One region of the Propioniciclava sp. LT432 genome, then DNA from elsewhere that is predicted to be linked to it. Evidence: riboswitches for the same ligand, from Rfam matches in the RefSeq annotation. Region 1 holds a riboswitch; the other holds the start of a gene.

Region 1 (15,229 bases):
GAGGGCCTCCCAGTCGAGGGTGCTGCGCGGGTCACCGGGAGGGACATGCCCCGACACCACCGTGAACCCCTGCGACAAGGTGCGGTGGGTGACCGGGACGCCGGCCAGCGACGGCCCCGCCACGGCGGATGTCACGCCCGGCACCACCCGCACCGGGACGCCGGCCTCGGCGCAGGCGAGGGCCTCCTCCCCGCCGCGGCCGAACACGTAGGGGTCGCCGCCCTTGAGCCGGACCACCCGCTTCCCGGCCTGCGCCGCCGCCACGAGCAGGGCGTTGATCTCGTCCTGGGGCGTACCCGGGCCGCGGGGGGTCTTGCCCACGTTGACGACCTCGACGCCCGGCGGCACCAGGTCGGTCACGTCGGGGGCCAGGTGGTCGGTGTAGATCACATCGGCCGCCTGCAGCGCCCGCAGCCCGGCCACGGTGAGCAGGTCGGGGTCACCAGGACCGCCGCCCACGAGTGTGACGGTGCCGGGTTCGGCTGGGTTCATCAGGTTCTCCTCGGTGCAGGGGGGACAGCTAGGGTCGAGCGCGTGGATGACGACTGGGGCGCGACGCCCGGCCTGCCCGACGAGGCCTTCGAGCACGACGGGCTGATCACCAAGCGGCACCAGCGGGCCAGCGCGTTCGCGTTCCTGCGCCCCCACCCCGGTGAGCTGTTGTGGGACATCGGTGCCGGTTCGGGCGCCATGGCGATCGAGTGGGCCCGCGCCGGACTGGGCGCCCGCGCGATCGGGCTCGAACGCAACCCCGAGCGGGCCGCGCGCGCCCGCGGCAACGTCGAGCGGCTCGCGCCCGGTGCCGTCGAGATCCTCGAGGGGGACGCCGCGGCATTGGTCGGCTCGCTCCCCGCTCCCGATGCGGTGTTCGTGGGTGGCGGGGCGACCAGCGGCGTGATCGACGCGGCGTGGGCCGCGCTGCGTCCCGGCGGACGCATCGTCGTGCACGGCGTCACGGTGGAGACCGAGGCGCTGTTGGTCGACGCCTTCCGTGCCCACGGCGGGCAGCTGGCCCGGCTCGGCGTTGAAGTCGCCGAACCCATCGGCCGCTTCCTGGGCTGGACGCCCCTGCGCGCGGTCACCCAGTGGTCCTGTTCCCGCTGAGCCCTGCGTCAAGGAGCGTCGCGACGTCGTCCAGAGTGCGGGGGCGACCCGGCAGGCCCAGCCGCGCGGCGAGGGCCAGGGGCCACGGGGAGAGCAGGCGCGCGCGGACCAGCAGCGCTGCGTCGGCGAGCACCTCAGCGCTCGGCCCTTGGGTGACCTCGCCGGCGCACACCACGGCCGCCTCGTCGGCCCAGGCCAGCGCGAAGTCGACATCGTGGGTGGCCACCACCAAGGCCGTTCCGCGGGAGTGCAACAGCTCGAGCGTGGCCCGCGTCTCGGCGACCCCCACCGGGTCGAGCCCGGCGGTGGGCTCGTCGAGCAGGAGCACGCTCGGGCGCATGGCGACCGCCCCGGCCAGCGCCACGCGCTTGCGTTCGCCCCATGACAGTTGGTGGGTGGCGCGCTCGGCCAGGTGGGTGATCGACAGCAGGTCGAGGGCCTCGTCGACGCGCTCGCGCGCCTCGGCGTCCGACAAGCCCTGGTTGAGGGGCCCGAAGCTGACGTCGCCGACCACGTCGGCGCTGAACAGCTGGTCGTCGGGATCCTGCAGCACCAACTGCACGGCGCTGCGGTGGGCGCGCAGCGCGGCGCGGGTGTGGTCGAGGGGCACACCGTCGTGCAGGACGGCCCCTGCCGTGGGCCGGTGGGCTCCGGACAGGCACCGCAGCAGGGTCGTCTTCCCCGACCCGTTGGCCCCGAGCAGCGCCAGGCGGCCCCCGTCGGGCAGGCTGAACTGCGCGCCGGTGAGGACGGGTGGGCGGGCCGGGTAGCCGGCCACGAGGTCGCGGGCCCGGAGCATCACGCCACCCACCAGAACAGGGCCCAGGCGGCCCAGATGCCGACGACGACGCAGGCGGCCATGACGAGGAACGACCGCGAGGTCGTGTGGGCCGGCGCGAGGGTGCGCAGGTCGTCGACGTACCCGCGGCCCTCCAACCCGGCCTGCAGGCGCAGGGTGCGGTCACTGGTGCGCATGATCAGGGTTCCCATGGTGTTGGCTGCGTTGCGCAGGCCCCAGGTGAAACGTGCCAGGCCGCGGTGGCTGTTTCCGAGCCGGGCGGTCTGGGCGGCGTGCAGGGCGATCGCCGTGCTCAGGAGCACGAACAGCAGGCGGTAGGTCAGCGAGGCGATCTCGACCAGGGGTGCGGGGATGCCCAGGCGGCGCAACCACCCCAACAGGTCGACCATGGGTGTCGTGGTGGCGAGCAGCATCACGGCGAGGGTGCCGGACACCCCGTGGGCGAAGGCCGACAGCCCGCGCGTTGCGCTGGCGGCATCGGCCCACAGGGGGCCGAGGGTCCAGGCGTCGGTCGAGGGGACGCCGCCCAGCACGAGGGCGACGGACACCCCGCCGATGACCAGGAATGTCAGCGGCGCGGCCATCGCGTAGCCGAGCGCGCGCACCGGGATGCGGGCCGAACCGAGGGCGAGGGCGATCGAGGCCACGGCCACCAGGGGGCTGACCGGCCAGGCCGGGCCGACCAGTGCGGTCAGGACGAGCGCCCCCGACAGCGCCACCTTCTCGGTGACCCGGACGCGCCGCCAGGGGGAATCCCAGGCGGCGTCGTCCAGGGCGTGCAGGTGCATCAGCCGACGGTCTCGGGCTTCTCGACCGCAGACTCGTCACGGGCTGCCTTGCGGCCGCGCAGGTTGCCCAGGGCATAGCCGACCACGCCGGCGCCGAGCGCGGCCTGCAGGGCGAACAGGCCCGACTCGATCTCGCCGGAGCCCGGCTCGAAGATCGGCGAGAACCACGGCTCGTGGCCATTTTCCTCGAGCATGGCGGTGACCTGGGCGTCGGTGCCGCCGAAGGCCTCTTCGTCGGGGTGGTCGGGCCGGGGCGCGACCACGAACGAGAAGGCGAGCACGGCGAACAGTGCGACGAGGAGCAGGGCGGTGGTGACCGGATTGGTCCGGTGGCCCTGGGTGCGGGTGGTCGTGGTCTCAGACATGGGCGGCCTCCTTCGCGGGCGCGTCGATCAGCTTGCGGGCGGCCAGCGCCGGGGCGGCGACCTTGCGCAGGAACTGGAACAGCAGGACGCCGACGATGCCCTCGGCGATGGCGAGGGGGATCTGGGTCAGCGCGAACACCCCGGCGAACTTGCCGAGCGCGCCGAGCAGGTCGGGGTCGGGGTAGGCGAGCGCGAGCTGCGCGCTCGTGACGACGTAGGTCGTCAGGTCGGCGATCGCCATGGCGAAGAACACGCCGACGCTCATCCCAGCACCCAGCTTGCGCAGGAGCACCCAGATGCCGTAGCCGGCCCACGGCCCGGCGATCGCCATGGAGAACACGTTGGCGCCGAGGGTGGTGAGGCCGCCGTGGGCGAGGAGCAGCGCTTGGAAGAGCAGCACCGTGGTGCCCAGGAAGGCCATCACGGGGGGCCGGAACAGGATCGCGCCCGCGCCGGTGCCGGTCGGGTGGGAGGAGGAACCGGTGACGCTCGGGAGCTTGATGGCGCTCAGCACGAACGTGAACGCGCCGGCCGCGGCGAGCAGCAGCTTGTTCTCGGGGCTCTTCTTCGATTCCTCGATGACGGCCTTGGCGCCGTGGATCACGAAGGGGGTGGAGACGGCCGCCCAGGCGATGCAGTGGGTGGCTGGCAGGAAGCCTTCGGCAATGTGCATGCCGCATGCCCTTTCTCGAGATTGCGCGTCTCGATGTGGGTGACGAGGCGAGTTCCTGACTTCGTGCAGCGTGTGCACTTCACAGTGGCGCGACCGTGCCGGCTCTTCCCGGCTTCCTCGGTGACTCGTCGATCTGGTGTTGTGGGGCCAGCGTCTCACATCCCGGTCTCAGGTGGCAGTCCCGGATGCCCGGCGAGACCCGGCATTGACGAATCACACAGGTGTCATTACTGTCCGTTGTGCTGGTTCACGTCATCGACCACAACATGTTGGGGTTGGCGCCGTGAGGCAATAGGGAACCCGGTGTGAATCCGGGACTGCCCCGCAGCGGTGAGAGGGAACGACCGGCGGCATCGAGCACTGGCCCGACAGGGCTGGGAAGCGTCGCCCATTAGACCAACGCCATCTGGCGTCCTGCCCTCGAGTCCGAATACCTGCCAGCGCACAGGTTGACCACTGCTTCGAGGAGAGAGCATGTCGAACGGAATCACCGTCTACAGCAAGCCGTCGTGCGTCCAGTGCACGGCGACCTACCGCGCCCTGGACAAGCTGGGGCTGGACTACGCGGTCATCGACCTCGCCGAGGACGAGGCCGCCCTGCTCGAGGTGATGGCGCTGGGCTACCAGCAGGTCCCGGTCGTCGTCGACGGTGAGGAGCACTGGGCCGGCTTCCGCCCCGACCGCATCAAGGCCGCGGCGCAACGCGTCCGCGTCGCCTAGCCCGCGGCGTCCGCCGTGCGCGTGGTCTACTTCTCGTCGGCGTCCAACACCACCCACCGCTTCGTGCAGAAGCTGGGGGTGGACGCCGACCGCATCCCGCTGCGCCCCGCCGATGAGCCCTTGGTCGCCACCGAGCCGTATGTGCTCGTCGTGCCGACGTATGGGGGCGGCAACGCGCGCGGGGCCGTGCCCAAGCAGGTGATCCGGTTCCTCAACGACCCGGGCAACCGTGCCCTGATTCGCGGGGTCGTCTCCGCGGGCAACACCAACTTCGGCCAGGCGTACTGCCTGGCCGGGGACATCGTGGCCGCCAAGTGCGGCGTCCCCCATCTTGATCGCTTCGAACTCCTCGGGACGCCCGACGACGTCGAGCGCGTCCGCGAAAGGATCCACCACCCATGACCACGCTGCTCACCGACACCGGTCAGGAAGTCGTCGCGAGCGACTCCGCCGACTACCACGCCCTGAACGCGCTGCTGAACCTCTACGACGCCGACGGCAACATCCAGTTCGACGCCGACCGTCAGGCGGCCCGCCAGTACTTCCTGCAGCACGTCAACCAGAACACGGTGTTCTTCCACTCGCTGCGCGAGAAGCTCGACTACCTCGTCGAGGAGGGCTACTACGGGGCCGAGGTGCTGGACCGCTACGACTTCGACTTCATCAAGAGCCTGTTCAAGCGCGCGTACGCGGTGAAGTTCCGCTTCCCGACGTTCATGGGCGCGTTCAAGTACTACACGTCCTACACGCTCAAGACGTTCGACGGGCGCCGCTACCTCGAGCGTTTCGAGGATCGGGCGTGCCTGGTCGCCCTGACGCTGGCGGCCGGCGACCGCGGCCTGGCCGAGCAGGTCGTCGACGAGATCATGGCGGGCCGGTTCCAGCCGGCGACGCCGACGTTCCTCAACGCCGGCAAGGCCCAGCGCGGCGAGCTCGTGTCGTGCTTCTTGCTGCGCATCGAGGACAACATGGAGTCGATCGCACGAGCCATCAACTCCTCGTTGCAGCTCTCCAAGCGCGGCGGTGGGGTGGCGCTGTCGCTGACCAACATCCGCGAGGCCGGGGCACCGATCAAGAAGATCCAGAACCAGTCCTCGGGCGTGATCCCCGTCATGAAGCTGCTCGAGGACTCGTTCAGCTACGCCAACCAGCTCGGTGCCCGCCAGGGTGCTGGGGCGGTCTACCTCAACGCCCACCACCCCGACATCCTCGCCTTCCTCGACACCAAGCGAGAGAACGCTGATGAGAAGATCCGCATCAAGACGCTGTCGCTGGGCGTCGTCGTGCCCGACATCACCTTCGAGCTGGCCCGCCACGACGAGGACATGTACCTGTTCAGCCCCTACGACGTCGAGCGGGTCTACGGCGTGCCGTTCAGCGAGATCTCGGTCACCGAGAAGTACCACGAGATGGTCGACGACAAGAGGATCACCAAGCGCAAGATCAACGCGCGCAAGTTCTTCCAGACCCTGGCCGAGATCCAGTTCGAGTCGGGCTACCCCTACCTCATGTTCGAGGACACGGTGAACCGGGCCAACCCCATCGACGGGCGGGTGACCATGTCGAACCTGTGCTCCGAGATCCTCCAGGTGTCGACCCCGTCGACCTACCGCGAGGACCTGTCCTTCGACCACGTCGGCAAGGACATCTCCTGCAACCTGGGCTCGCTCAACATCGCCCACGCCATGGACTCGCCCGACTTCGGGCGCACCATCGATGTGGCCGTGCGCGCGCTGAGCGCGGTGTCCGACCAGTCGAACATCGCCTGCGCGCCGAGCATCGAACGCGGCAACGCGATGAGCCACGCGATCGGCCTGGGCCAGATGAACCTGCACGGCTACCTCGCCCGCGAGCGCATCCACTACGGCTCGGAGGAGGGCCTGGACTTCACCAATATGTACTTCTACACGGTGACGTTCCACGCGATCGCCGCCTCGTGCCGCCTGGCCCGGGAGCGCGGCGTCCGGTTCGACGGGTTCGAGCGCAGCACGTACGCGACGGGGGAGTACTTCGCCAAGTACATCGACGGCCAGTGGTCACCCCGGACGCCCCGGGTCGCCCAGCTGTTCGCCGACGCCGGCATCCACCTGCCCACGCCCGAGGACTGGCGGGGGTTGGCGTCCGAGGTCGCCGAGCACGGGCTGTACAACCAGAACCTGCAGGCGGTGCCGCCGACCGGGTCGATCAGCTACATCAACCACTCCACCAGCTCGATCCACCCGATCGTGGCGAAGATCGAGATCCGCAAGGAGGGCAAGATCGGCCGCGTCTACTACCCGGCGCCGTTCATGACGAACGACAACCTCGAGTTCTACGCCGACGCCTACGAGATCGGCCCCGAGAAGATCATCGACACCTACGCCGAGGCCACCCAGCACGTCGACCAGGGCCTGTCGCTGACCCTGTTCTTCCCCGACACGGCGACCACGCGCGACATCAACAAGGCGCAGATCTACGCGTGGCGCAAGGGGATCAAGACCCTCTACTACATCCGGCTGCGGCAGCTCGCCCTCGCGGGCACCGAGGTTGACGGCTGCGTCAGCTGCATGCTCTGAATCGACAAGGACGAGACGATGAACGACAAGACCACCCTGCTGCGCGGCGTCCAGGCCATCAACTGGAACCGCATCACCGACGACATCGACGCCGACGTCTGGGACCGGCTGACCAGCAACTTCTGGTTGCCCGAGAAGGTGCCTTTGAGCAACGATGTGCCGTCGTGGCGCACGCTCAAGCCGCACGAACAACTCATGACGACCCGAGTGTTCACCGGCCTGACCATGCTCGACACGATCCAGGGCACCGTCGGTGCGGTGTCGCTGATCCCCGACGCCCGGACGCCCCACGAGGAGGCCGTCTACACCAACATCGCGTTCATGGAGTCGGTGCACGCGAAGAGCTACAGCTCGATCTTCTCGACGCTGATCTCCACCGCTGAGATCGACGACGCGTTCCGGTGGAGCGAGGAGAACGAGGCTCTGCAGCGCAAGGCGCAGATCATCCTGGGCTACTACGAGGGCGAGGACCCCGAGAAGCGCAAGGTCGCGTCGGTGATGCTGGAGTCGTTCCTGTTCTACTCCGGCTTCTATGCGCCGATGTACTGGTCGAGCCGGGCGAAGCTGACCAACACCGCCGACCTGATCCGGTTGATCATCCGCGACGAGGCCGTGCACGGCTACTACATCGGCTACAAGTACCAAAAGGCGCTCGCCGAGGCCGACCAGGCGCGGCGCGACGAGCTGACGGAGTACACCTTCGACCTGCTGCTGGAGCTCTACGACAACGAGGAGACCTATGCCGAGGACCTCTACGACCCGCTCGGCCTGACCGAGGATGTCAAGATGTTCCTGCGCTACAACGCCAACAAGGCCCTGATGAACCTTGGCTACGAGGCGTTGTTCCCCAAGCCGGCGACCGCCGTGTCGCCCGCGATCCTGGCCGCCCTGTCACCGAACGCGGACGAGAACCACGACTTCTTCTCGGGGTCGGGTTCCTCCTATGTGATGGGCAAGGCCGTCAACACCGAAGACGAGGACTGGGACTTCTGACATGACCACCATCCACACCACGACGTCGGGCAGCCTGCCCCGCACGGACGCCCTCATCGCCGCCAACGCGGCCCGCTCGTTCGCCGACGACGGGTTCACCCTGGACACCACCCCCGAGTTCGCCCGGCTCGTCACGGAGGCGGTCGCCGACGTGGTCGCTCGGCAGCGCGACGCCGGCATCACCCTGCTGGGGGACGGCGAGTTCGGTAAGGCGATGTCGAACGCCGTCGACTACGGAGCCTGGTGGTCGTACTCCTTCCAGCGGGTCGGCGGGCTCGAGCTCGGGGAGGTTGACCTGTTCAACCAGCCGGACGCCCCCTCCACACCCGGCAACGTCCGGCTCACCTCGTTCGCGAACCGGCGGGACCGGCAGCGCTTCCCGCGGGTCTACTCCGACCCGGTCGAGGTGGGGGGCGTCGACACCGGCAAGCTCGCCACGGCGTTCCCGTCGACGACGGGGCCCCTCGTGTACACCGGGCAGGACGCCGTGGCCACCGACATCCGCAACCTCCAGGCGGCCCTCCAGCCGGGGGAGCAGGGCTTCCTGACGGCCATCTCGCCCGGCAGTGCGGCCCGCGTGTGGAACCAGCACTACGCCACCGAGGAGGAGCACATCTGGGCGTGGGCCGAGGCGCTGCGCCACGAGTACAAGGCGATCACCGACGCGGGCCTCGTCGTCCAGATCGATGACCCGTCGTTGGCCGAGAACTGGGACCAGGTCACGCCCGAGCCCAGCGTCGCCGACTACCAGAGGTTCACCCAGATCCGTGTCGATGCGCTCAACCATGCGATCGCGGGGTTGCCGGCCGAACTCGTGCGGCTGCACCTGTGCTGGGGTTCCTGGCACGGCCCCCACACCACCGACATCGGCATCGCCGACATCCTGCCGGTCGTCTTGACGGCGAACGTCGGTTCGCTCTCGTTCGAGGCAGCGAACGTCCGCCACGAGCACGAGTGGACGGTGTGGAACGAGGTGGCCTTGCCCGACGACCTCGTCCTGGTTCCGGGGGTGGTCAGCCACGCCACCAACGTGGTCGAGCACCCCGACCTGGTCGCCCAGCGCATCCGCCGGTTCACCGACGCCGTCGGCCCCGACCGCGTCATCGCCTCGACCGACTGCGGGCTGGGCGGGCGCGTCCATGCCGACATCGCGTGGGCCAAGCTCGAGTCCCTCGGCGAAGGTGCGCGGCGCGCCTAGGGTCGCGTCCAGGGCCTCGTGGGGAACGGAGTGATGAGGTGGCGGTGACGGCGTCCGGGCTGCGCCACCACGGCGTCCGGGTGACGCTGCTGGCCGCGGTGCTCTTCGGCGCTGGGACGCCCCTGGCCAAGCTCCTGCTCGGCCAGGTGAGTCCGTGGCTGATGGCGGGGTTGCTCTACTGCGGCTCGGGCTTGGGCCTGGGCCTCGTGCGCCTGGCGGGCCGGCGGGCGCGGGCGCGTGTCCCACGCCCTCTCTTGACCCCGACCGAACGCTAGCTGGTCGCAGGAGCAGTGTTCGCCGGCGGGGTGGTGGGTCCGGTCCTGCTCATGGTGGGGTTGGCGGCCATGCCGGCCTCGGGGGCGTCCCTGCTGCTGAACGCCGAGGCGGTCTTCACGGTCGTCATCGCGTGGGTCGTGTTCCGCGAGAATGTCGGGCGCCGGGTGCTGGTCGGGATGGCCGCCATCGTTGCCGGCGCGGTGTTGCTCGCGGTGCCCACCGGAGCCGAGGTGGGGGCGGTGTGGCCCAGCCTGGCGGTGCTCGGCGCCTGCCTGGCGTGGGGGATCGACAACAACCTCACCGGGCGTGTCGCGCTGGCCGATGCGACGTTGCTGGCCGCCGTGAAGAGCGCGGTCGCCGGCCCCGTGAACCTGGCGCTGGCCTTCGCGCTCGGGGCCACGGTGCCCGCGCCCGCGCTGGTGGGTGCTGCGCTGGCGATCGGGTTCCTCGCCTACGGGGCGAGCCTGGCGTTGTTCATCGTGGGGCTGCGCAGCCTCGGCACCGCGCGGGCGGGCGCCTACTACAGCGTGGCACCCTTCTTCGGGCCGTGCTGGCCGTGGCGCTGGGGGACACTGCGACCTGGTCGCTCGTGGCGGGTGGCGTCCTGATGGCCGTCGGCGTGTGGCTCCACCTGACCGAGACCCATGAGCACACGCATCACCACGCCGCCGTCACCCACACCCACGGGCACAGCCACGATCGCCACCACGACCACGAGCACCCCGACCAGGCCTCGGCGGCCGGCTGGCACGTCCACGAGCACACCCACGCGGAGATGACGCACACGCACGAGCACTATCCCGACGCGCACCACCGCCACGACCACGGAGGATGACCGTGGGCCGGGTCAGGCCAGCAGGGCCAGCGCACTGGTCAGCGGCGTTGGGAGGTGATCGGGGGCTTCTCGCGCCTGAGCAGGTAGGTGTCGAACATCCAGCCCTTGCGGGCAAGGGCCTCGGCGCGCACGGCCAGGATCTCGTCGCTGACCTCGGCGAGGGGGCCGCTGAGCAGGATCTCGCCGGGGGTGCCGAGGTAGGCCCCCCAGAAGATGTGGAGGCCGGTCGGGTCGATGCGCGCGAACGTCTGCTTGCCGTCGAGCATCACGACCACGTCGTCGACGTCGGCGGGCATGCCGTCGGCCAGCAGCCGGGCCGGGGCGATCTGCACCGCCTTGCCCTGACGGTTGAGCGGGATCTGGTGGCGGGCCGCGAGCGCGAGCACGCAGCTGATCCCGGGGATCACCCGCAGTGCTACTGGCGCCTCCGCGGGGGCGGCCGCCTTGAGCTGCTGGGCGATCGCCAGCGTCGACTCGTACAGGCTCGGGTCGCCCCAGACCAGGAACCCGCCGACCTGGCCCGAGCCCAGGTGGGTGGCCACGGCGTCCGACCAAGCGGCGAGCCGCTGCTCGCGCCACCGCCGCACGGCGGCGGGGTAGTCGGGCGTGGTCTGCCATGGGCGCGGCGGGTCGTGCAGCTCGACGACCCGCAGCCCGGACGCCTCGGGCCGGTGCTGGGCGACCAACGAGCGCCGGAAGGCGACCGGCTCGTCGTACTCGTCCTCCTTCACCACGACGAAGAGCATGTCGAGGGCCTTGATCGCCTCGACGGCCTCCAGCGTCAACCAGCCGGGGTCACCCGCGCCGATGCCGATGAGGACGAGCTCGCGGGTCACCGGGCGCGCTCCGTGGCCTCGTTGGTCGTCTCCGCGGCCGAGGCGAGCGCGTTGATCGCAGCCACGGTGAGGGCCGAGCCTCCGCGGCGTCCGAGCACGGTGAGGAACTCCAGGCCGTAGGGGTTCTCGGCCAGCGCCTGCTTGGAGTCGGCTGCCCCGACGAACCCCACCGGGATGCCGATCACCGCCGCCGGCTGGACGCCGGTGTCGCGCACCACCTCGAGCAGCCGGAACAACGCGGTCGGAGCGTTGCCGATCGCCACGACCGCCCCGTTGAGCCGCTCGCGCCACAGCTCGACCGCCGCGGCCGTCTTGGTGGTGCCGAGCTCAGCAGCGAGGTCGGCCAGCCGGGGGTCGCCCAGGTGGCAGACCACCTCGTTGTCGGCGGGCAGCCGGGAGCGGATGATGCCGGTGGCGACCATCGATGCGTCGCACAGGATCGGTGCGCCTGCGCGCAGGGCGTCGCGGCAGGCCGCGGCCACGCCCGGCGACCAGGCCAGCGACCCGGCCAGGTCGGTCTGGGCGGCGGCGTGGATCATCCGCACCGCGACCGGCTCGAGGTCGGCCGGCAGCACCGACAGGTCGGCCTCGTCGCGGATGATCCGGAACGACTCGGCGTAGATGTCCGAGCCCTGCTGGCGGTAGTCGTAGGTCGGCCGCCCGGACGCCCCGGCCTGCGGTTGCGCACCTGCCGCCGCGACCGCACGGACCGCCACATCGCGCAGGGACGCCGACAGGCGCGGGTTGCCGCGGCCGACCACCCCGACGGTGACGGGGCCGGCCACGCCGGTGGCCGGTGTCCAGGCCGACCCGCCGGTCGCGTCGTCGGCGCGCACGCAGAAGGTGCCCGCCCGCTCCGCCGCGGCGGCCACCTCGGCATTGGCCTCGGGAGAGTCGCTGGCGGCCAGGACGTACCAAGCGCCCTCGACGTCGACGGGCTCCACGGGCCGCCGTTCCCAGGTCAGCGCTCCGGCGGCGGCCCACGCCGTGACCCGGCCCGATGCCTCGGGGGCGACCACCGTCACGTCGGCGTCCACCTCGAGCAGCCGGCTGATGCGGCGCGTCGCGACCCGGCCGGCGCCGGCGACCAGCACGCGGCGTCCGCGCAGGTCGAGGCCCGACAGGTACACCGCGGAGCCCTCGCCCTCGTCGAGGTGTTCGGCGGCGGCGCGGTAGCGGTCGATGACGACGTCGGCCAGCGCGTCGCCGGCGCCGATGATGGGCGCGACCCGCACCTCGGCGTCGGGGTGTTCGGCCGCCCAGCGCGCGGACTGGTCGTGCGCCCAGTTCTCCAGCAACCCTGGGAACAGGTAGTGCGGTGCGACCACGATCTTCCGGGCGCCGGTCGAGTACGCCAGCGACAACCCCTCGGCCAGCGTCGGCGACACCACCTGGATGAACGCGTCGGTGACGTAGGCGTAGCCGCCCTCCTCCCACAGCATGCGGCCCAGCCGGGTGTGGTCGGCATTCGCGTCGGGCACCGAGCAGCCGCGCCCCAGGAACACCACGGCGGTCTGGTCGGGCGCCCAGTCACCGAGCACCTCGGCGATCCGCTCGCGGACGGCGGCGCGCAGGCGCGGGTCGGGGCCCAGGTGGTCGGCCAGGGCGATGCGGGCGCCCACAGGGGCGGCGTCGATCGCCTCGGGGATGTCGTCGCGTAGGTGCCCGCCCGCGCCGAGCATCAGCGGCACGACGACCAGCGGCCCGGACGCCGCCAGCTCGGCCAGCGTGGCGTCCAGGGGTGGGTCGGTGAGCTCGATGAAGGCATCCCTCACCACGACGTCGGGCAGCTTGCTCGCGACCAGCGCCGTGAGTGCGCGTGCGGCGTCCTGCCCCGCGGGGAGGCGGGTGCCGTGCGCGGCGATGAGCAGGGCGGGCGGGGTCGGCACGGTGGCGTCCTTCACGGTCATGTCAGCAATTCCCCTTCGGGAGGGTTCCATCGAGCCAGGTGTAGTCGCGCGGGGTCACCATCACCTGGCCGTCGGCGCCGGTGGGCACCAGCACGGTCTTCGACGACCCCACGATGACGATCGAGTGCATGTCGACCCACGTCGGGTCGAAGTCGGCCAGCGGCGCGATGCGGTGGTTCTCGTTCGCGCGCGAGGCATCCTGCACGACCGCCACCGGGGTGGTGGGGGGCCGGTGGGCGCCCAGGATCTCCAGCGCCCGGGGCAGGTGCATCACCCGCTTCTTGCTGCGCGGGTTGTACAGGGCCACGACGAAGTCGCCCTCGGCGGCGGCCTGCAGCCGCTGCTCGATGACCGGCCACGGCGTGTGCAGGTCGCTCAACGAGATCGTCACGTGGTCGTGCCCCAGCGGGGCGCCCAGGATCGCGGACGCCGCGAGCTCGGCCGTCACGCCCGGCACCACCTGCACGTCGACGCCCTCGGTGCCCTTCTCCAGAAGCGGCGAGGCCATCGCGTAGATCGCCGGGTCGCCGCCACACACCAGCGACACCGACCGCCCCTCGCGGGCCTGGGCGATCGCGAACTCGATGCGGTGCTCCTCGGTGCCCATGCCGATGGCCAGCACATCGGTGCCGGGCCGCAGCAGGTGCCGGATCTGCGCGACATAGGGGCGGTAGCCGACCACGACGCTCGAGGCGCGCAGCACGTTCCGGGCGCGGGGGGTCAGCAGGTCGTCCGCACCCGGGCCCAGGCCGACGACGGCCAGCGTGCCCAGCGGCGCGAGGCGTCCGATGGCGACGGTCGCGTCGGGGTTCTTCCGCTTCTCCACGACGAGCTGGGCGCCGTGGGCGATCACGGATGCCTCCGCGACGCTCGGCGTCCCGACCGCTTGGTCGGCGTGGGCCGACGGGTTGGGGACCGCAATCGCCGCGAGCGTCTCGGCCGGGTACGTGACGAACGGGACGCCCAGGCGCCCAGCCAACGCGATGAGCCCGGCCTCGTCGGCCTTGGCGTCGACGCTGGTCAAAGCGGTCACGGATGCCTGCGCCAGCCCCTCCTCGGCCAGGACCTGCTCCAGCAGACCGGCCAACACGTCGACCGACGTCCCGCGGTTGCAGCCCATGCCCACCACGAGGCTGCCCGGGTGCAGCGTCACGGTCGGCAGGTCGCCGTCGGCGGGGACGGCGTCCGAGACCACGATGCGCGCGACGGGCTCGCCGAGGTCGGGCAGCTCGGAGGTGTGCGTGCCGCGCCGCTCGACCCGGGCCACGCCGGGCTCGCGCACGTTCGTCGGCAAGGCCGGCAGCGGCCACGGCTGGGTGCGGACGAGTTCGACCGGCGATCCGTCCAGCAGGGCACGCGTCACGCCGGCGAGGTCGCCGGAGGTCGGCCAGCCGAGGGTGTCCAAGCCGGGCACGCCCGTCACGTCGGTGGCGGTGGTCACCACCGGGGTGGCGCCCAGGGCGTCCGCGACGCGCACGGCGAGGTCGTTGGCGCCGCCGACGTGCCCGCCCACCAGCGGGACGACGAAGCGCCCCGCCTCGTCGACGACGACCACCGCGGGGTCGGTTTTCTTGTCGGCCAAAAGCGGGGCGATGAGGCGGGTCGTCGCGCCGAGGGCGAGGTGGCTGATGATGAGGTCGCACTCGGCCCAGGCGGCGGCGAGGTGGTCGCCGGCGCGGCCGTCGTAGCGCCGGGTGGCGCCCAGGGCGGCGTCGATGGTGTCGGCGTGCGCGCGGGCGGCGGCCGAGTTGGTGAGCTGGCCCACGACGTCACCGCCCCGGTGGCGTTCGGCCGGCTCCGGCGCGCTGGTGCCCGCGATGCCGTGCTGGGTGCCGAGGGCGGCCGGGTCGTCGGGGTGGTGGGCGAGCACGAGCACGACGTGCGGCTGGGCCGGGTCGGTGACGCGCAACGCCTCGGCCTCGTTCAACACCCGCACCCGCTCGTCGGCCTCGCCGAGCCGCTCGGCCAGCACGTACCAGCGGCCCAGGCCGGTGGTCGCCGCGACGACCTGCGGCAGCCCCGTGAGGTGGTCGGTGAGGACGCCGACCTTCGGGTGCTCCCCGCACGCGCGCAGCGCCGGGGCGGGGTCGTTGCCGTGGGCGCTGACGAGCAGGGCGTCGTCCCAGGGCAGCGCGACGGCGGCGAACGCGGCCTGCAGCGACCCGACCTCGGGCACC
Region 2 (15,229 bases), on a different contig from region 1:
GAGATCCTGCTGCAGATCCTCGAGTCCCGTCTGGACAACGTGATCTACCGTGCCGGCTTCGCGTCCACGCGTCGTCAGGCCCGCCAGCTGGTCGTCCACGGCCACTTCCTGGTGAACGGCAAGAAGGTCAACGTCCCGAGCTTCCGGGTGACCCCGTACGACATCATCGACGTCAGGCCGAAGTCGCTGAACCTCGACGTGTTCGTCATCGCCCGCGAGACGCACCACGAGCGCGTCGTCCCCGCGTGGCTCACGGTCCGCCCGAACCGCATGCGCATCCTGGTCCACCAGCTGCCCACGCGCGAGCAGATCGTGGTCGACGTCGCCGAGCAGCTGATCGTCGAGCTCTACTCGAAGTGATCCCGTCGAGGCGTCCGTGAGGTGATCCCACCCCACGGACGCCTTGCGTGGTCTCCCCATCCATCGGGTGCGGCACGGTGCCGCGCCCTCTTGACACCGTCAAATAGTGGGCGGTGGGAAGGAACAACATGCTCATCGCACAGCGTCCGACGCTGACCGAGGACGTCGTCAACGACACCCGGTCGCGCTTCGTCATCGAGCCCCTCGAGCCGGGCTTCGGCTACACCCTGGGCAACTCGATCCGCCGCACGCTGCTGTCGTCCATCCCGGGCGCGGCGGTCACCAGCATCAAGATCGAGGGCAACCAGCACGAGTTCACCACGCTACCGGGCGTCGTCGAGGACGTGACCGAGATCATCCTCAACGTGAAGCAGCTCGTGCTCTCCTCCGAGGAGGACGAGCCCGTCGTCATGTACCTGCGCAAGGCCGGCGCGGGCGCTGTCACCGCCGCCGACATCGCCCCGCCGTCCGGGGTTGAGATCCACAACCCGGAGTTGCACATCGCGACGCTCAACGCGTCCGGCAAGATCGACATGGAGCTCGTGGTCGAGCGCGGACGTGGCTACGTGTCCGCCGCCCAGAACAAGAGCGCCGACTCCGAGATCGGCCGCATCCCGGTCGACTCGATCTACAGCCCCGTGCTGAAGGTCACCTACAAGGTGGAGGCCACCCGTGTCGAGCAGCGCACCGACTTCGACCGCCTCATCGTGGACGTCGAGACCAAGCCGGCGATCAGCCCGCGCGACGCCGTGGCGTCCGCCGGCAAGACGCTCGTCGAGCTGTTCGGCCTGGCCCGTGAGCTCAACGTCGAGGCCGAGGGCATCGAGATCGGCCCGTCGCCGGTCGATGAGCAGTACGCCGCCGACCTCGCCCTGCCGGTCGAGGAGCTGAAGCTCACCATGCGCAGCTACAACTGCCTCAAGCGCGAGGGCATCCACACGGTGTCCGAGCTGGTCTCCCGCTCCGAGCAGGACCTCCTCGACATCCGCAACTTCGGCAGCAAGTCCATCGAGGAGGTCAAGCTCCGCCTCCACGAGATGGGCCTGGCCCTGAAGGACAGCGCTCCCGGCTTCGACCCGCTGGCTGCCCTCGGCAGCTACGACGAAGAGGCCGACTTCGACGACGACGACAACCAGTTCTGACAAACCAGGAGATTCACGACATGCCCAAGCCCACCAAGGGTCCCCGCATCGGCGGCAGCCCGACCCACGAGCGGATGATCCTGGCCAACCTCGCCAGCCAGCTCTTCGAGCACGGCCGGATCACCACCACCGAGACCAAGGCCAAGCGCGTCCGCCCGCTCGCCGAGAAGATGATCACCAAGGCCAAGCGTGGCGACCTGCACAGCCGCCGCATCGTGCTGAAGACGATCACGGACAAGGGCGTCGTGCACGTCCTGTTCACCGAGATCGCGCCGAAGCTGGCCGACCGTGAGGGTGGCTACACCCGCATCACCAAGATCGGCAACCGCTCGGGCGACAACGCGCCGATGGCGGTCATCGAGATCGTGTCGGAGACCGTCGAGGAGTCCCGCAAGACCAAGGCCAAGGCGTCCGGCACGAAGGCCGCGCCCAAGGCGTCCACCAAGCCTGCCGCCAAGGTCGCCAAGCCGGCCAAGGACGAGGCTGTCGAGGACGAGGTCGTTTCGGCCGAGGCCGTCGACCCCGAGGTCGTCGATCCCGAGGACGTCGCCGCTGAGGACATCGAGCTGACCGACGAGGGCACCCCCGTGACGGCGGAGTCCGACGAGGCCGATGCTGCGGACGCCGACGAGGCCCCGGCTGAGGATGCCCCGGCTGGGGAGAAGGCTCAGGCCTGATCCTCGCCCTTTGGCGATTCCCGAACGCCCGGTCCCCGTGGGGGCCGGGCGTTCGTGTCTCTGGACCGGGCGCGCGGCCGGCGGCGATGCACGCACCCCGGATTCCCCGCTGGACGCCGCCAGCAAACGGCGTCAGTCGGGGGATCCGGCGTATCGACGATCAAGAGCCGGGGTGCAGAGGGGGTCACCCAGACCTGTCGCACGAGGCGGGGTGAGTCCGGACGCCAGATGCACGCACTCCGGATCCCCCTCCGAACGTCGCCAGCAAGCGGCGTCGGACGGGGGATCCGGCGTATCTGACAAGAGGACGCCGGGGCGCAGAGGGGGTCACCCAGTCCTGTCTCACGGGGCGGTGCCGTCGCCGGACGCCAAACGGCCCCGGACGCCAAACGGCCCCGGACGCCACATGATCGTGATCACGGACGCCAAACGACCCCGCGAGCAGGAGCTCGCGGGGTCGTGAGGTGCGAAGGGCCGATCGGGCCCCGAGTGCTACGCGCAGCCCCAGGGCTGCAGGCCACGCTGGGCGTACAGGCGGTTGGCGACCGTGATCTGTTCGGCGCGCGATGCCTGGTGCGGGTACGCCGCGAAGTCCGTGCCGCCGACCGACCGCCACGTGGCGAGGTTGAACTGCAGGCCGCCGTAGTAGCCGTTGCCGGTGTTGATGGACCAGTTGCCGCCGGACTCGCACTGGGCGATGCGGTCCCACATGTCGGCGCGGGCGAGGTTGATCGCACCGCCCTGCGGGGCCGGCTCGGGTGCGGCCGTCGGCTTCGGGGCCGACGTCTGCTTGGGGGCCGGTCGGTCGGCGGAGCGCGACGTGACCTTCGGGGCCACCTTGGTGCCCACTCGGACGACCTGGTTCACGGGCTCCTGGGTGACGGTCTGGGAAACGGTGGTCGTGCTCTCGACGACCCCGTCGACGGTGACGACCTCGACGACCTCCTCGCGGACCCCGTTGACGCCCTTGGTCTTGACCTTGCGCTCGCCGCGAGGGAGCGAATCGTCCTGGACCTCGGTGGTCACGAACTCGAGCGCAACCGACTTCTTCTCCTGCGTCTTGGAGACGCGGCTCACCATGACGGTGTCGCCCAACGTGAGAGTCGCGAACCATCCGGGGGAGACGCGATCGTGCTCACCGAGCGTGATGCCGGCAGCCTCGATGGCGGCGGCGACGGTGGCGTCGGCGCCCAGGGTGACCGCCGTGGTGGTGTTGTCGGCCCACACGCGGACCTCGGTGGAGGTGACGACGGGGGCGATGGCCGCGGTGGCGGTGGGCGCGTTGAGTTGCTGGGTGGCTCCCAGTGCGACGCCTGCTCCGGTGACCAGCATGACTGCGCTGGAGACGGCTGCGACGAGCTTGGTCGAGATGGGCAACGGAGGAACTCCTGACGTGCGACTGCTGGTACTGGTCCAGTCTGTGCCCACGCTGAGAATTTCTCAAGTCAGTTCTCAGGGTTTCGTCAGGTTGCCATGCGAATCGTCCGGACAAGCCGCTGGGCGGCGTCCGCATTCGGACGCCGCCCAGCAGGGAAAGGCGGGGGGCCGAACTACCTCAGTAGGCGACCTGGGTGGCGCGAGCGGCAGCAAGGCGCTCCGACACGTTGGTCCAGTTGACGACGTTCCACCAAGCCTTGACGTAGTCGCCCTTCACGTTCTTGTACTGCAGGTAGAACGCGTGCTCCCACATGTCGAGCTGGAGGATCGGCAGCTGACCCACCGGCAGGTTGCCCTGCTGGTCGAAGAGCTGGTTGATGTTGAGGCGCTGGCCCAGGGTGTCCCACACCAGCATCGACCAGCCGGAGCCCTGGATGCCGTTGGCGACCTCGTTGAACTGCTTCTGGAACCCCTCGAACGAGCCGAAGAACTCGTCGATCGCGGCCGCGACCTCACCCTCGGGCTGACCGCCACCGTCGGGGGACATGTTCTTCCAGAACACGGAGTGGTTCACGTGGCCTCCGAGGTGGAAGGCCAGGTCCTTCTCGAGCTTGTTGATCGCGGCGAAGTTGCCGGACTCACGGGCCTCGGCCAGCTTCTCGAGCGCGGTGTTCGCGCCGGCCACGTAGGTGGCGTGGTGCTTGCTGTGGTGCAGCTCCATGATCTGGGCGGAGATGTGGGGCTCGAGCGCGCTGTAGTCGTAGTCGAGCTCCGGAAGGGTGTACGTCATCGTTACTTCATCCTCTCAGGTGGTCCTGTTGGGTCCAACGGCGAACGTCACCACCCTATTCCCCGGGACCGGCAGGGCAAGCGCGGCGTCGGACGCCCGGGGTCAGCGGGGTGCGAACGCGGCTCGGCGTGCCGCGCGTCTCAGGATGTGGAGCAGCCCCGGCGCGATGACCACGATCAGGACGACGCTGGTGAGGGCGCGCCCCAGGTTCCAGCCCATCGAGGTGACGAGGTTGTACAGCGCGAACACGTGCAGGTTCTCCAGCGCGCTCGCGGACGGGTCGAACGACAACTGCGTCGTGTTGCCGATCCCGAAGGGCCAGAACGCGAAGTCCAACAGCCAGCCGTACGCGAACGCGGACGCGAAACCCCACACTCCGAGCAGGGCGATCTCCGCCCACCCGCGGACCCGCGGCAGCAAACCGGCCCCCAGGCCGACGAACCCGGCGGCCACCATCTGGTACGGGAGCCAAGGGCCCACGCCGGCGGTCAGCAGAGCGGACGCGAACAGGGTGATCGCCCCCTGGGCGAAGCCGAAGCCGGGCCCGAGGACCCGGCCGCCGATGATCAGCAGGAAGAAGATCGGCTCCAGCCCGGCCGTCCCCGCCCCGAGTGGGCGCAGGACGGCTCCCACGGCGCTCAGGACGCCCAGGAGGGCCAGCCCCTTCACGTCCATGCCGTTGCCCGTCAGCTCGGACACCACCACCGCCAGCACCAACGGGAGCACGGCCGCGAACAGCAGCGGGGCCTGCACCGGGTTCACCGCCGAGTCGGGGCGCAGGAACAACGGCCACGCGAACGCCGCGAGCCCAGCGATGCAGGCCACCGCCAGCATGGCGACGGCGCGGGGCGCCAGGTGGACGGCGTCCACCGGGGTGGACTCGGTGCGTGGGCCGATGGCGCGGTGCGGGGTCGTCACCGCCGCACCTCACCGGGGACCAGCACCGGAACGGGCGCGAAGACCTTGGCTGTCTGCGGTGCGAACGTGGGGGAACTCGTCAGCACCGCCCGGGTTGGCCCGTCAGCGATGACCTCACCGTCGGCCATGACGATCGTCCGCTGGGTGAAGCCGGCGGCGAACTCGACGTCGTGGGTGCTGACGACGACGGCGCGGCCCTCCGCGGCGAGGTCCGCCAGGATTACACCGAGGTGGTCCTTCATGGCGTAGTCGAGGCCACGGGTGGGCTCGTCCAGGAGCACGACGCCCGGGCCCGCGGTCAGCTGGAGGGCGAGGACCAGGGCCAGTCGCTGTCCCTCGGAGAGGTCGCGCGGGTCGGCGTCCGGCGGCAGGTCGGCGCCGAGGCGGGCGAGCATCGCAGCGGCTGTTCCCGGTGCCGAACGGGTCTCCCGGTCGGCCTGGTCAAGTTCCTCCGCCACGCGCGGCAGGTACAGCAGGTCGGCGGCCGTCTGGGGGACGAGACTCACCAGCGTGCGGGCCTCGGGGGCCTTCAGGGGGCGTGGGTCGCACCCGTCGACGACCACGTCCCCGGTGCTGCGGGTACCGCCCTGAACCGCCCACAGCAACGATGACTTGCCGGCACCGTTGCGACCCATCAGGCAGGTGACCTCCCCGCCGTGCAGGTCGAGCGTCACCCGGTCCACGGCGACGGTGTCGCCGTACGCGACGCGCAGGTCCCGGACGCCGGCGCGCACGGCGTCCGGACGTGGCGGATCGGAGGGGGCGGTGACCCGGATCGCCTCGCGCTGCGCCCGGCGGCGGGCGTCCCGCACCGAGCCGGGGACGGCGTCCCAGCCGAGCGCGGCGGCCAGGCGGGCCAGCGGGGGGCGGACGTCGCAGGCGACGAGCACCTCGGCGGGCGGCCCGACGACCACGTCGCCGCGGCCCTGGGGGAGCCAGACCAGCGTGTCGGCCTGGTGGAGCACGCGCTCGAGTCGGTGCTCAGCCAGGACGACGGTGAGGCCGACCTCGTGGACGAGCGTGGTGATGGCCGACAACACGTCTTGGGCGGCCGTCGGGTCGAGTGCGGACGTCGGTTCGTCGAGCACCAGAACTCGCGGCTGCGCCGCCAGCACGGACGCGATGGCCACCCGCTGCTGCTGTCCACCGGAGAGGTCGACCACGGGACGGCGACGCAGGTCCGCGATGCCCATCAGGTCGAGGGTCTCCTCGACACGCTTGCGCATGGCCGCGGGGGCCATGCCCAGTTGCTCCATGCCGTAGGCGACCTCCTCCTCGACGGTGTCGGTGACGAAGCCGGCGAGGGGATCCTGCCCCACCCAGCCCACGACGTCCGCGAGGTCGCGCGGGCGGGAGGTGCGCGTCGACCGACCGGCCACGGAGACATCACCGGCCAGGGTTCCGCCCGTGAAGTGGGGCACCAGGCCGTTGATGGCGCCGAGCAGCGTCGACTTGCCCGTGCCGGTGCGTCCGACGACGACGGCGAGGTCGCCCTCGGGGATGTGCAGCGTCACGCCCCGCAGGGTGGGCGCGGCGGCGTCCGCGTAGGTGATGGTGACGTCGTCGAAGGTGATCATGGGGTCCTCCCGAGGGCGGCGTCAGGCTGGTGGGCGGGCCGGGTCACGGCGAGCGCCGGGGCCGTCGACAGGAGCAGGGGGGCGGCGGCCAGGGCCGCGACGACCAGCATCAGGGGATGGAGCGCGGGCCAGGCGATGGGGTCGATGGACGGGTGGAACGCGTCGAAGGCGCCCGGGACCGTGGGACTGTTCGCGAGCACGGCGACCGTGAGCGCCGCCAGCCCGCACAGGGCGACGGCGGTGTCGCGGAGCGTCCAGGACTGGGGGCGATGGCGGGTCACCGACAGGCGGCGTCCGCTCACCCGGAGGCCGAGGATGGTGCCGACCACCCCGAGTGCGAGGAGGACGCCGCCGGTCAGGCCCGTCTCGGGTGACCCGAGCACGAGGAAGACGCCGACCGTCGCCGCCATCATGGCGACGAGGAGGCCGACGACGAGCAGGGGGTGCGGTGAGGACTGGTCGCGTGTCCGGCCGAAACCGCGGGCCTCCATGCTGGTGGCCAGCGCCAGGGACCGGTCGATGGCGTCCGCCAGCACCGGGATGACGACCGCCTTGACCGCCTGCCAGCCGGACGAGGCGCCTCCGCGGAGGCGTCGCGCCCGCCGGACCCGTTGCACGGACTGGACGACTTGGGGCGCCACGGACAGGGCGATGACGATGGCCACGGACGCCTCGTAGAGGGCGGCGGGCACGCTGCGCAGGGCGCGACGCGGGTTGGCCAGGGCGTTCGCGGCGCCCAGGCACAGGAGCATCACCCCGAGGCGCAGCGCCTCGTAGGTGGCGTACACGAGGCCCTCCGCGTTGACCGGCCCACCCAGGCGGATGCCGGCCGCCCAGGCCGGCAGCTCGACCTCGGGCAGCGTGAACAGGACGGTGGACCCCATCCCCGCGCCCACGACGAGCTGGAAGAACAGCCGGATGAGGATGATGATCCCGGCCAGGGCGAAGTAGGCGCCGATGGAGCGGGCCCAAGGGGAGTCGGTCCGGCGAAGCAGGACGACGGCGGTGACCGCCAGCGCCACCAGGGCGAGCAGGAGTGGGCTCGTGGTCAGCGACACCGCCGCCGCCACGCCGAGGGCCCACGCCCACCACGCCCAAGGGTGCATCAAGGGCGTCAGATCCCTCGCCGGCGCATGAGGGCCCAACCACCCAGGGCGCCACCCCCGGCGACGACGATGCCCGCCGTCGCGAGCAGGCCAACCGGGGTGCCCCCGGAGCTGTCGCCGACCGGGGTCGCGGACGCCGGGGGAGCGGCCTGGGCCGTCTGTGTCGCCGAGGAGATCGCGGGCGACGGCTCAACGACGGGCGTCTCGGACGGCGCAGCGTCCGGGGTCGGGGCGTCCGCCGGGAGGACAGCCTCGGTGCCGGCGGGCGCGGGCGAGGCGGGCGCCTTCGAGGCCGCCCCCTGCGTGGTCGATGCCGTGGCCCGCGGTGCCTTGGAGGCCGGGGCAGGCGTGGAGGCCCTGGTGGGTGCCTGGGTCGGCGCGGGGGCCTGGGTCGTGGGCGCCGGTGCGGGGGCCCGGGTCGGGGCCGGTGCCGGGGGCTGGGTCGGAGCCGGCGCAGGAGCGGCCGGCGGGGCGGGCGGGCGGGGACCGGTCTGCCCCGAGCCGAAGGCCCACCCCTCCGCGTCGCCCTTCCTCGGCGAGGTCGAGGTGTAGCCCAGGCTCGAGTAGCGCCACGGACCCCACGACCCGTCCGCGTTGCGGCTGGCCTGCCAGTACGACCAGTGGGCGTCGTTCGTGACGGTGCAGGTCGACGGATAGCCGTTGATCTGGCACAGGAAGCCGGGGCTCTTGTCGCGGACGGTGAACCCGGCGCTCTGCAGTGCGACCTTGCCGGTGCTGTAGCTGGTGGCGCACCCCGTCCCCTGCCCGCCCACGACGACCCAGACGCCGTCGCAGGAGGCCGCGGCCTCGGCCGGGGTCGCCGCTCCCGGGGCCACGAGGGCCCCGGCAGCGGCGATCAGGCCGACCGCGAGCGTGGCGAGACCGCGGACCAGGCGGTTCATCGCGTCACGTGGCGGCGGGCGACGAGCAGGCCGGCGCCCACCAGCGCCAGCAGCGAGGCAGCAGCGACGAACCACGGCTCGGTCCCGGTGCCCGTCTGCGGCAGGCGGTCACCCGGCTGGGCCACGGAGGTGGCCACCGGGGCCGGGGTCACCGACGCGGTCGGCTCGGCGGACGCGCTGGGCCCGGGGGTCGCGGTCGGCTCCGGGGTCACGGTCGGCTCCGGGGTGGCCGAGGCGGACGGAGTGGCCGAGGCGGACGGGGTCGCCGACGCGGACGCGGACGGGGTGGCGGAGGCGGACGGGGTCGCGGAGGCGGACGGGGTCGCGGAGGCCGAGGGGGTGGGCTGCGCGGTCAGGTCCCAAGCGACGTCGTAGTAGGAGACGCCGGCGACGAGCAGGATGGCCTGCGTGGTGAGGAACCAGTCCGCCTTGCCGTCCACGAGGAAGGCGCCGGAGGCATCCTGTGCGGCCAGCACGAAGGCGAGCGCCTCGTCGACCGGCTCACCGGCGGTGGCCAGGGAGGCGCCGAGGATCGCGGTCGAGTTGGCGGGGACCCAGCCGTCCCAGGAGCCGTCGTCGGCCTGCGCGTCGTGCGCCCAAGCGATCGCGTCGGCGGCCAGGTCGGTGCGGCCGGCGGCGAGGAGGGCCAGGAGGGCCAGGGCCGTGTTGTCGGCGTCCGACGCGACGCCGGGAGCGAAGCCGAAGCCGCCGTCGGCGTTGCGGTACGTGACCAGGTAATCGATCAGGTTCGCGGGGACCTCCTCGCCGGCGCGGTCCAGCGCCACGGCGGCCAGGCCGCTCGCGAACGGGCCGGGCCATTCGCCGATGCTGCCGTCCTCGGCGATGCCGTTCTCGACGATGTCGATGAGGTCGACGCCCGGGAGGAAGGTGCGCGGGTCCTCGCCCACGGCGTCCAGCGCGATCGCCAGCTTGGCCGCGCCGTCGGGGGCGCCCTGCGCGTACTCAGGGCCCGTGGTCTGCAGCGCCTCCAGCAGGGTGGCGACCTCGTCCACGGTGGTCGGGTCCTGGCCGGCGGCGAAGACGATGAGGGCGTCGGCCGTCGAGGACGGGAAGCTCGCGACCTCGTTGGCTTCGAGGTTGGCGGCGACCCAGCGGGCGGTCGCACGCGCGGCGTCCGTGGTGGCGTGGGCGGGGAGGGCGGCGGTGGTGAGCGCCAGCATCGTGACGAGCCCGATCACGAGCAACTTCCAGAGGCGATACATCGTGGTCCTCACTGGGGCACCCAGGGTGCGACGGGTCCCGACTGGGACCGGTCCCCACCCGCGTGCCTCGACGGGTTGAATGGTTTCCGTGGCACCGGCGGGCATTCCGACTCCATCGAACGGGCGATGTCACGGCTGCGGGTCAGTCCCGGTCTTGCACCGGAGTTCCCCCACGCGGGTCCGGGGACACCTTAACCCCCCGGGAACGGCGCGGACCAATCGTCCGCCAACAAGCAACCGGGGTGCAGGAACGTGGTTCCCGCACCCCGGTTGGGTCGTCGTGGTGGACGAGTGCTGTTACTTGAAGGCGTCCTTGACACCCTCGGCGACGTCGCGACCGGCATCCTTGACGTTCTCGCCCGCCTGCTTCGCCTTGGCGGCGGCCTGGTCGGCCTTGCCCTCGGCTTCGAGGCGTTCGTTGTCGGTCAGGTCGCCGGCGGTCTCCTTGACCTTGCCGCCAAGCTCCTCGGCCTTGTTCGAGATTTTGTCTCCGATACCCATGAGCACTCCTCTCCAGCCCCGGTGTTCCCAGCGCTTACATGGATCGAGGCTAGTTGGAGGTGCTTTCCGACGCAAGGGGTGCCACCTCGAACACGCGGAATCCCTTCGCCGACGCCGTCCGGTCACACCGGTAGCCCTGCTCGCCCAGCCAGCGCTGCAGCGAGTCGGCGCCCAGGTTGCGGCCGACCACCAGCCGGGCGACGCCGCCCGGGGCCAGCCGCGCCAGCCAGTGCAACAGCAGGGCGTGGAGGGCCTCCTTGCCGATGCGGATCGGCGGATTCGACCAGATCTCGTCGTAGCGGGCCTCGGGGTCGGCCTCGTCCGGCAGCGACGCGTGTACGCGGTCGCCGACGCCGTTGGCCGCGGCGTTGAGCCGGGTGAGGGCGAGGGCCCGCTCGTTGGTGTCGACGGCGTCCACCCGCGCGTCCGGCGCCGCGGATGCCGCGGCCACCGCCAGGACGCCGTACCCGCAGCCCAGGTCGAGGATGCGTCGGGCGCCGGCGTCCGGGGTGTGCGTGCGCAGCAGGACGGCCGTGCCGAGGTCGAGGCCGTCGCCGGAGAACACGCCGGCCGCCGTCGTGAAGGTCCAGTCGGTGTCCCAGAAGCGGACGCCGATGGTGCGGCGCCGCTCGTCGGAGGTGGGCGTCTCGAAGTAGTGCGTCATGGCTGCCTCTCGTCGCGGCGGGCACGGGACTCGGCCTGGCGGGCCGAAAGCTGGTCGTCGGCGGGGTAGCCGACCTCCTCCAGGACCAGGCCGTGCGGGGGGAGGACGGTGACGTCCCCGGCGCGCGTCGGCTGGTCGACCAGGCCCGCGAGCCAGGCGGCGTCCCGCTGGCCGGTGCCGACGGCGACCAGGGCGCCCACCACCGAGCGGACCATCGAGTGGCAGAACGCGTCGGCGCGCAGCGTGACCTCGACCAGCCCGGTGGCGGGGGACCGCTCGGCGTGGCACTCGAGCATCTCGCGGATCGTGGTCGCCCCCTCGCGGCGCTTGCAGAAGGCCCCGAAGTCGTGGAGGCCCACCAGCGAGCGGGCGCCGGCGTCCATCGCGGCGACGTCGAGCGGGCCGCGCACGCGGACGGCCATGTGGCGCTGCAGGGGGTCGGGTGCCCTGTCGGCCAACCGGAACACGTAGCGGCGCCAGATCGCGGCGAAGCGCGCGTCGAATCCGTTCGGGGCCACCGTGACGCGGCTCACGACGAGGTCCTCGGGCAGCACGCGATCCAGCCGTCGGAGCAGTTCGGCCGCGACATCCGGGCCGGGGAGGTCGACGTGGGCGACCTGCCCGCGGGCATGGACGCCGGCGTCCGTGCGGCCGGCCACGGTGAGGCGGACGGGCTCGGGCAGGCGGAGCACGGTGGTGATCCAGTGCTCGAGGGTGCCCTGGACGGTCCGCAGGCCGTCCTGGGCCGCCCAACCATGGAAGTCCCGGCCGTCGTAGGCCAGGTCGAGGCGGTACCGGGTGGTCACAGCGGGATCTCCCCGGCGGGCTCGGCCAAGGGCTCCCGGTACAGCAGGTCACCCACCGTGGGGACCTCGCCGGTGGCCGTGTCGGCGCAGGCGTACGTCAGGTCGCGCACCTCGCGCCCGGCGTCCAGGCCGCGCTGCTCGTACTTGGTGAGGGGACGCTCGGTCCAGCGCGGCGCCCAACCGCCGTGGATGTTGACCAGCCCGGGGGCGACGTCGAGGACCTCACGCATCGCGTCCGCGTAGTCCTGCCAGTCGGTGGCCAGGCGCCAGAGGCCGTCCGGGGTGAGGCGGGAGGCGACCAGCGCAGCGAACTCGGGGCTGACGAGGCGACGCTTGTGGTGCCGCGGCTTGTGCCAGGGGTCGGGGAAGAACGTCCACAACTCGGTGATGCTCGCGGGCCCGAAGAGGTGTTCCAGGCCCTCGACGCCGTTGGCCAGCACGACGCGGACGTTGGTCACGTTGTGCCGGTTGATGCGGCTCAGCGTGGACGCCACGGCGGGCTGGAACACCTCGAAGGCCACGACGTCCGCCTCGGGGTGCCGCTCGGCCAGCGCGACGAGCGCCTCACCGCGTCCGGAGCCGATCTCGACGAAGAGGGGGGCGCGGCGTCCGAACTCGGTTGCCCAGTCGACCTGGGCGTCGGGGTGGACGGAGGTGGAGAGTTCCCGGGCGGGCACGTCCACGACGAACTTCTCGGCCAGCGTCGTCCATGCCTTCTCCTGTGACGCGTTCATGCGCGCGGAACGGCGCACGTACGACACCACCTCACGGTGGATGCGAGGACGATCGGGGCGCGGCACCCACCGAGGATACCGGCCCGGTACCGTGAGGGGAGAACGGAAAGGAGCACCTCCATGCGGTTCCTGCTGAACGTCATCTGGCTTCTCCTCGGCGGCCTCTGGCTCGCCCTGGGCTACTTCTTCTTCGGGCTGCTGGCCTGCCTCCTCATCGTCACGATCCCGGTGGGGGTGGCGTCGTTCCGCATGGGGGCGTATGCGCTGTGGCCGTTCGGGAAGACCGTGGTGTCCAAGCCCGGGGCGGGCGCCGGGTCGGCCATCATGAACGGGCTCTGGTTCGTCATCGGGGGGCTCTGGCTCGCGCTGGGCCATCTGACGACCGCAGCCGCGCAGGCGGTCACGATCGTGGGCATCCCGCTGGCCATCGCCAACGTCAAGATGATCCCGGTCACGTGCTTCCCGTTCGGCAAGCAGATCGTGGATTCTCACGCCATTCCGGCGGGAATGCAACCGATCTTCCGGATCTGACAGCGCATCGCAGAAAGATGTAGCGTGGTGAGGTGGTCGACGCCTTCCTCTTCACCTCAACGCTCCTGACGCTGTTCGTCATCCTCGACCCGCCCGGCCTGCTGCCCGTCTTCCTCGGCCTCACCGGGCGCATGGACCAGCGGCAGCGCAACCGGGCCGCCCTGGGGGCGTCCATGGTGGCGTTCGGTGTCATCGGGATGTTCGCGATCTTCGGACGCCTCATCCTCGACTACCTGCACATCACCATCGAGGCGCTCCAGGTGTCCGGCGGGCTGTTGCTCCTGCTGGTCGCCATGCAGTTGCTCACGGGGGTGGGGGAGGGGCAGGTCACCGACGTGAGCACCAACGTGGCGATCGTGCCGCTGGGGATCCCCCTGCTGGCCGGGCCCGGCTCTATCGTCGCCATGATGCTGGCCGTCCAGCAGGCCCGATCGGCGGGGGTGTGGGGCTACGTCACCGTCGGGCTCGGGCTGGTCGCCGCCCTGGTGCTGGTCTGGGTGTTCCTGCGCTTCGCGGGAGCGATCCAGCGGGTCCTGCACCACTCGGGGACCGTCCTGCTGACCCGCGTCGCCGGCATGCTGCTCGCGGCGATCGCGGTCCAGATGTTCGCCGACGGGACCTTGGCCTTCCTGCGCCAGGTCTGACCCCTCGCCAACCTGGCGGCAACCGGTGTGTCGGACTTGCATGGAGGCCCTATTCTTCCTCCATGCGGGACGAGGAGGGCAACGGCGCGGCGGCTCGGTGGTTCGCCGAGATGACCACACGCGTCCGCGGTGCCCTTCCGCACGCGGTGCAGCGGGTCCTGCCGACCACCTTCATCGGCTACGCGATGATCAACGGCAGTTCCTTCCTGCTGGACATGGGGCTGCTGGCCGTCATCACCAACTTCTGGAGGCTCCCCTACGGCATCGTCTTCTCCATCGGCTACAGCCTGGCGTCGATCTACGCGTTCTTCCTGAACCGCTGGCTGAACTTCCGGGAACACGGGGACCTCGGCAAGCAGACGGGCAAGTACACCTTCGTCATCATCAGCAACTACGTCATCTGGATCCTGGGGTTCGGGTCGCTACTCGACTGGATCGGCGTCCACGTGATGGTGGCCCGCGTGATGGCCGCCTGCCTGGAGGGCCTCTACATCTACCTGCTGCTGCGCCTGTGGGTCTTCCCGCGCCGTCACGGTGTGGGCGGCGTCGTCGAGCCGCGGACGCACGTGGCCGAGATCCGGTCGGCCACCCCCGACGTCGCTGCCTGAGAGGCACGGGAGCCCGCCCCGGAGGGCGGGCTCACGCGGGTCGAACGGTCGGGCGGTCGGTCACTCCTTCCGCGCGAACTTCTCCACCAGGTTCGGGGGCAGCAGTTCGTAGCCGTGGAACGCCCGGGTGAACGTGCCGCCACCCTGGGCGAGGCTGCGCAGGTCGATCGCGTAGCGGGACATCTCCAGCTGGGGGACGACGGCCCTGATGACGACCTTGCGGCCGTCGGTGTCGGTGCCCTGGACCTGGCCGCGGCGCCCGGAGAGGTCGGTCATGACCGCGCCCATGTGCTCCTCGCCCACGGTGACCGTGACCAGGTCGACCGGCTCCAGGAGCGCGACGTTCCTGCCGATGATCGCGGCTTCCTTCAGCGCGGCGGCGGCCGCCATCTGGAACGCCATGTCGGAGGAGTCCACCGAGTGGGCCTTGCCGTCGAAGAGGGTCACGCGGACGTCCACCATCGGGAAGCCGGCGATGACGCCCTTCTCCAGCTGGGCCTTGACGCCCTTCTCCACCGAGGGGATGAAGTTGCGCGGCACCGCGCCACCCACCACCTTGTCGACGAACTCGAAGCCCGCGCCTCGCTCCAGCGGCTCGACGTCGATGTTCACGACGGCGTACTGGCCGTGCCCGCCGGACTGCTTGACGTGGCGTCCGACCGCCGTCGC

Evidence for each region. Region 1 has a riboswitch for cobalamin ahead of nrdH (glutaredoxin-like protein NrdH). Riboswitches for the same ligand answer to the same signal wherever they lie in the genome.
Region 2: another riboswitch for cobalamin. It lies ahead of AC5YDV_RS12815 (LPXTG cell wall anchor domain-containing protein); the one in region 1 lies ahead of nrdH (glutaredoxin-like protein NrdH).

Annotation. Positions count from the first base shown of each region.
Region 1 is NZ_JCAKNE010000028.1:18,884-34,112, forward strand. Features, by position in the region: gene cobA (uroporphyrinogen-III C-methyltransferase) at 1-492, opposite strand, end outside; gene cbiT (precorrin-6Y C5,15-methyltransferase (decarboxylating) subunit CbiT) at 535-1,104, shown strand; gene AC5YDV_RS15420 (energy-coupling factor ABC transporter ATP-binding protein) at 1,079-1,918, opposite strand; gene cbiQ (cobalt ECF transporter T component CbiQ) at 1,903-2,691, opposite strand; gene AC5YDV_RS15430 (energy-coupling factor ABC transporter substrate-binding protein) at 2,691-3,056, opposite strand; gene AC5YDV_RS15435 (energy-coupling factor ABC transporter permease) at 3,049-3,729, opposite strand; cobalamin riboswitch at 3,956-4,185, shown strand; gene nrdH (glutaredoxin-like protein NrdH) at 4,204-4,449, shown strand; gene nrdI (class Ib ribonucleoside-diphosphate reductase assembly flavoprotein NrdI) at 4,465-4,851, shown strand; gene nrdE (class 1b ribonucleoside-diphosphate reductase subunit alpha) at 4,848-7,004, shown strand; gene nrdF (class 1b ribonucleoside-diphosphate reductase subunit beta) at 7,023-7,997, shown strand; gene AC5YDV_RS15460 (cobalamin-independent methionine synthase II family protein) at 7,999-9,195, shown strand; gene AC5YDV_RS15465 (hypothetical protein) at 9,240-9,470, shown strand; gene AC5YDV_RS15470 (EamA family transporter) at 9,486-10,079, shown strand; gene AC5YDV_RS15475 (hypothetical protein) at 10,079-10,306, shown strand; gene cobF (precorrin-6A synthase (deacetylating)) at 10,345-11,142, opposite strand; gene AC5YDV_RS15485 (precorrin-8X methylmutase) at 11,139-11,858, opposite strand; partial or broken gene AC5YDV_RS15490 (CbiX/SirB N-terminal domain-containing protein) at 11,841-13,052, opposite strand; gene cobJ (precorrin-3B C(17)-methyltransferase) at 13,054-15,229, opposite strand, start outside.
Region 2 is NZ_JCAKNE010000021.1:27,008-42,236, reverse strand. Features, by position in the region: gene rpsD (30S ribosomal protein S4) at 1-360, shown strand, start outside; gene AC5YDV_RS12855 (DNA-directed RNA polymerase subunit alpha) at 489-1,502, shown strand; gene rplQ (50S ribosomal protein L17) at 1,523-2,179, shown strand; gene AC5YDV_RS12845 (resuscitation-promoting factor) at 2,672-3,556, opposite strand; gene AC5YDV_RS12840 (superoxide dismutase) at 3,735-4,346, opposite strand; gene AC5YDV_RS12835 (ECF transporter S component) at 4,449-5,180, opposite strand; gene AC5YDV_RS12830 (ABC transporter ATP-binding protein) at 5,261-6,841, opposite strand; gene AC5YDV_RS12825 (CbiQ family ECF transporter T component) at 6,838-7,947, opposite strand; gene AC5YDV_RS12820 (hypothetical protein) at 7,956-8,849, opposite strand; gene AC5YDV_RS12815 (LPXTG cell wall anchor domain-containing protein) at 8,846-10,072, opposite strand; cobalamin riboswitch at 10,152-10,307, opposite strand; gene AC5YDV_RS12810 (CsbD family protein) at 10,370-10,573, opposite strand; gene AC5YDV_RS12805 (class I SAM-dependent methyltransferase) at 10,623-11,237, opposite strand; gene truA (tRNA pseudouridine(38-40) synthase TruA) at 11,234-12,043, opposite strand; gene trmB (tRNA (guanosine(46)-N7)-methyltransferase TrmB) at 12,040-12,777, opposite strand; gene AC5YDV_RS12790 (YccF domain-containing protein) at 12,898-13,308, shown strand; gene AC5YDV_RS12785 (MarC family protein) at 13,341-13,952, shown strand; gene AC5YDV_RS12780 (GtrA family protein) at 14,063-14,560, shown strand; gene AC5YDV_RS12775 (elongation factor G-like protein EF-G2) at 14,621-15,229, opposite strand, start outside.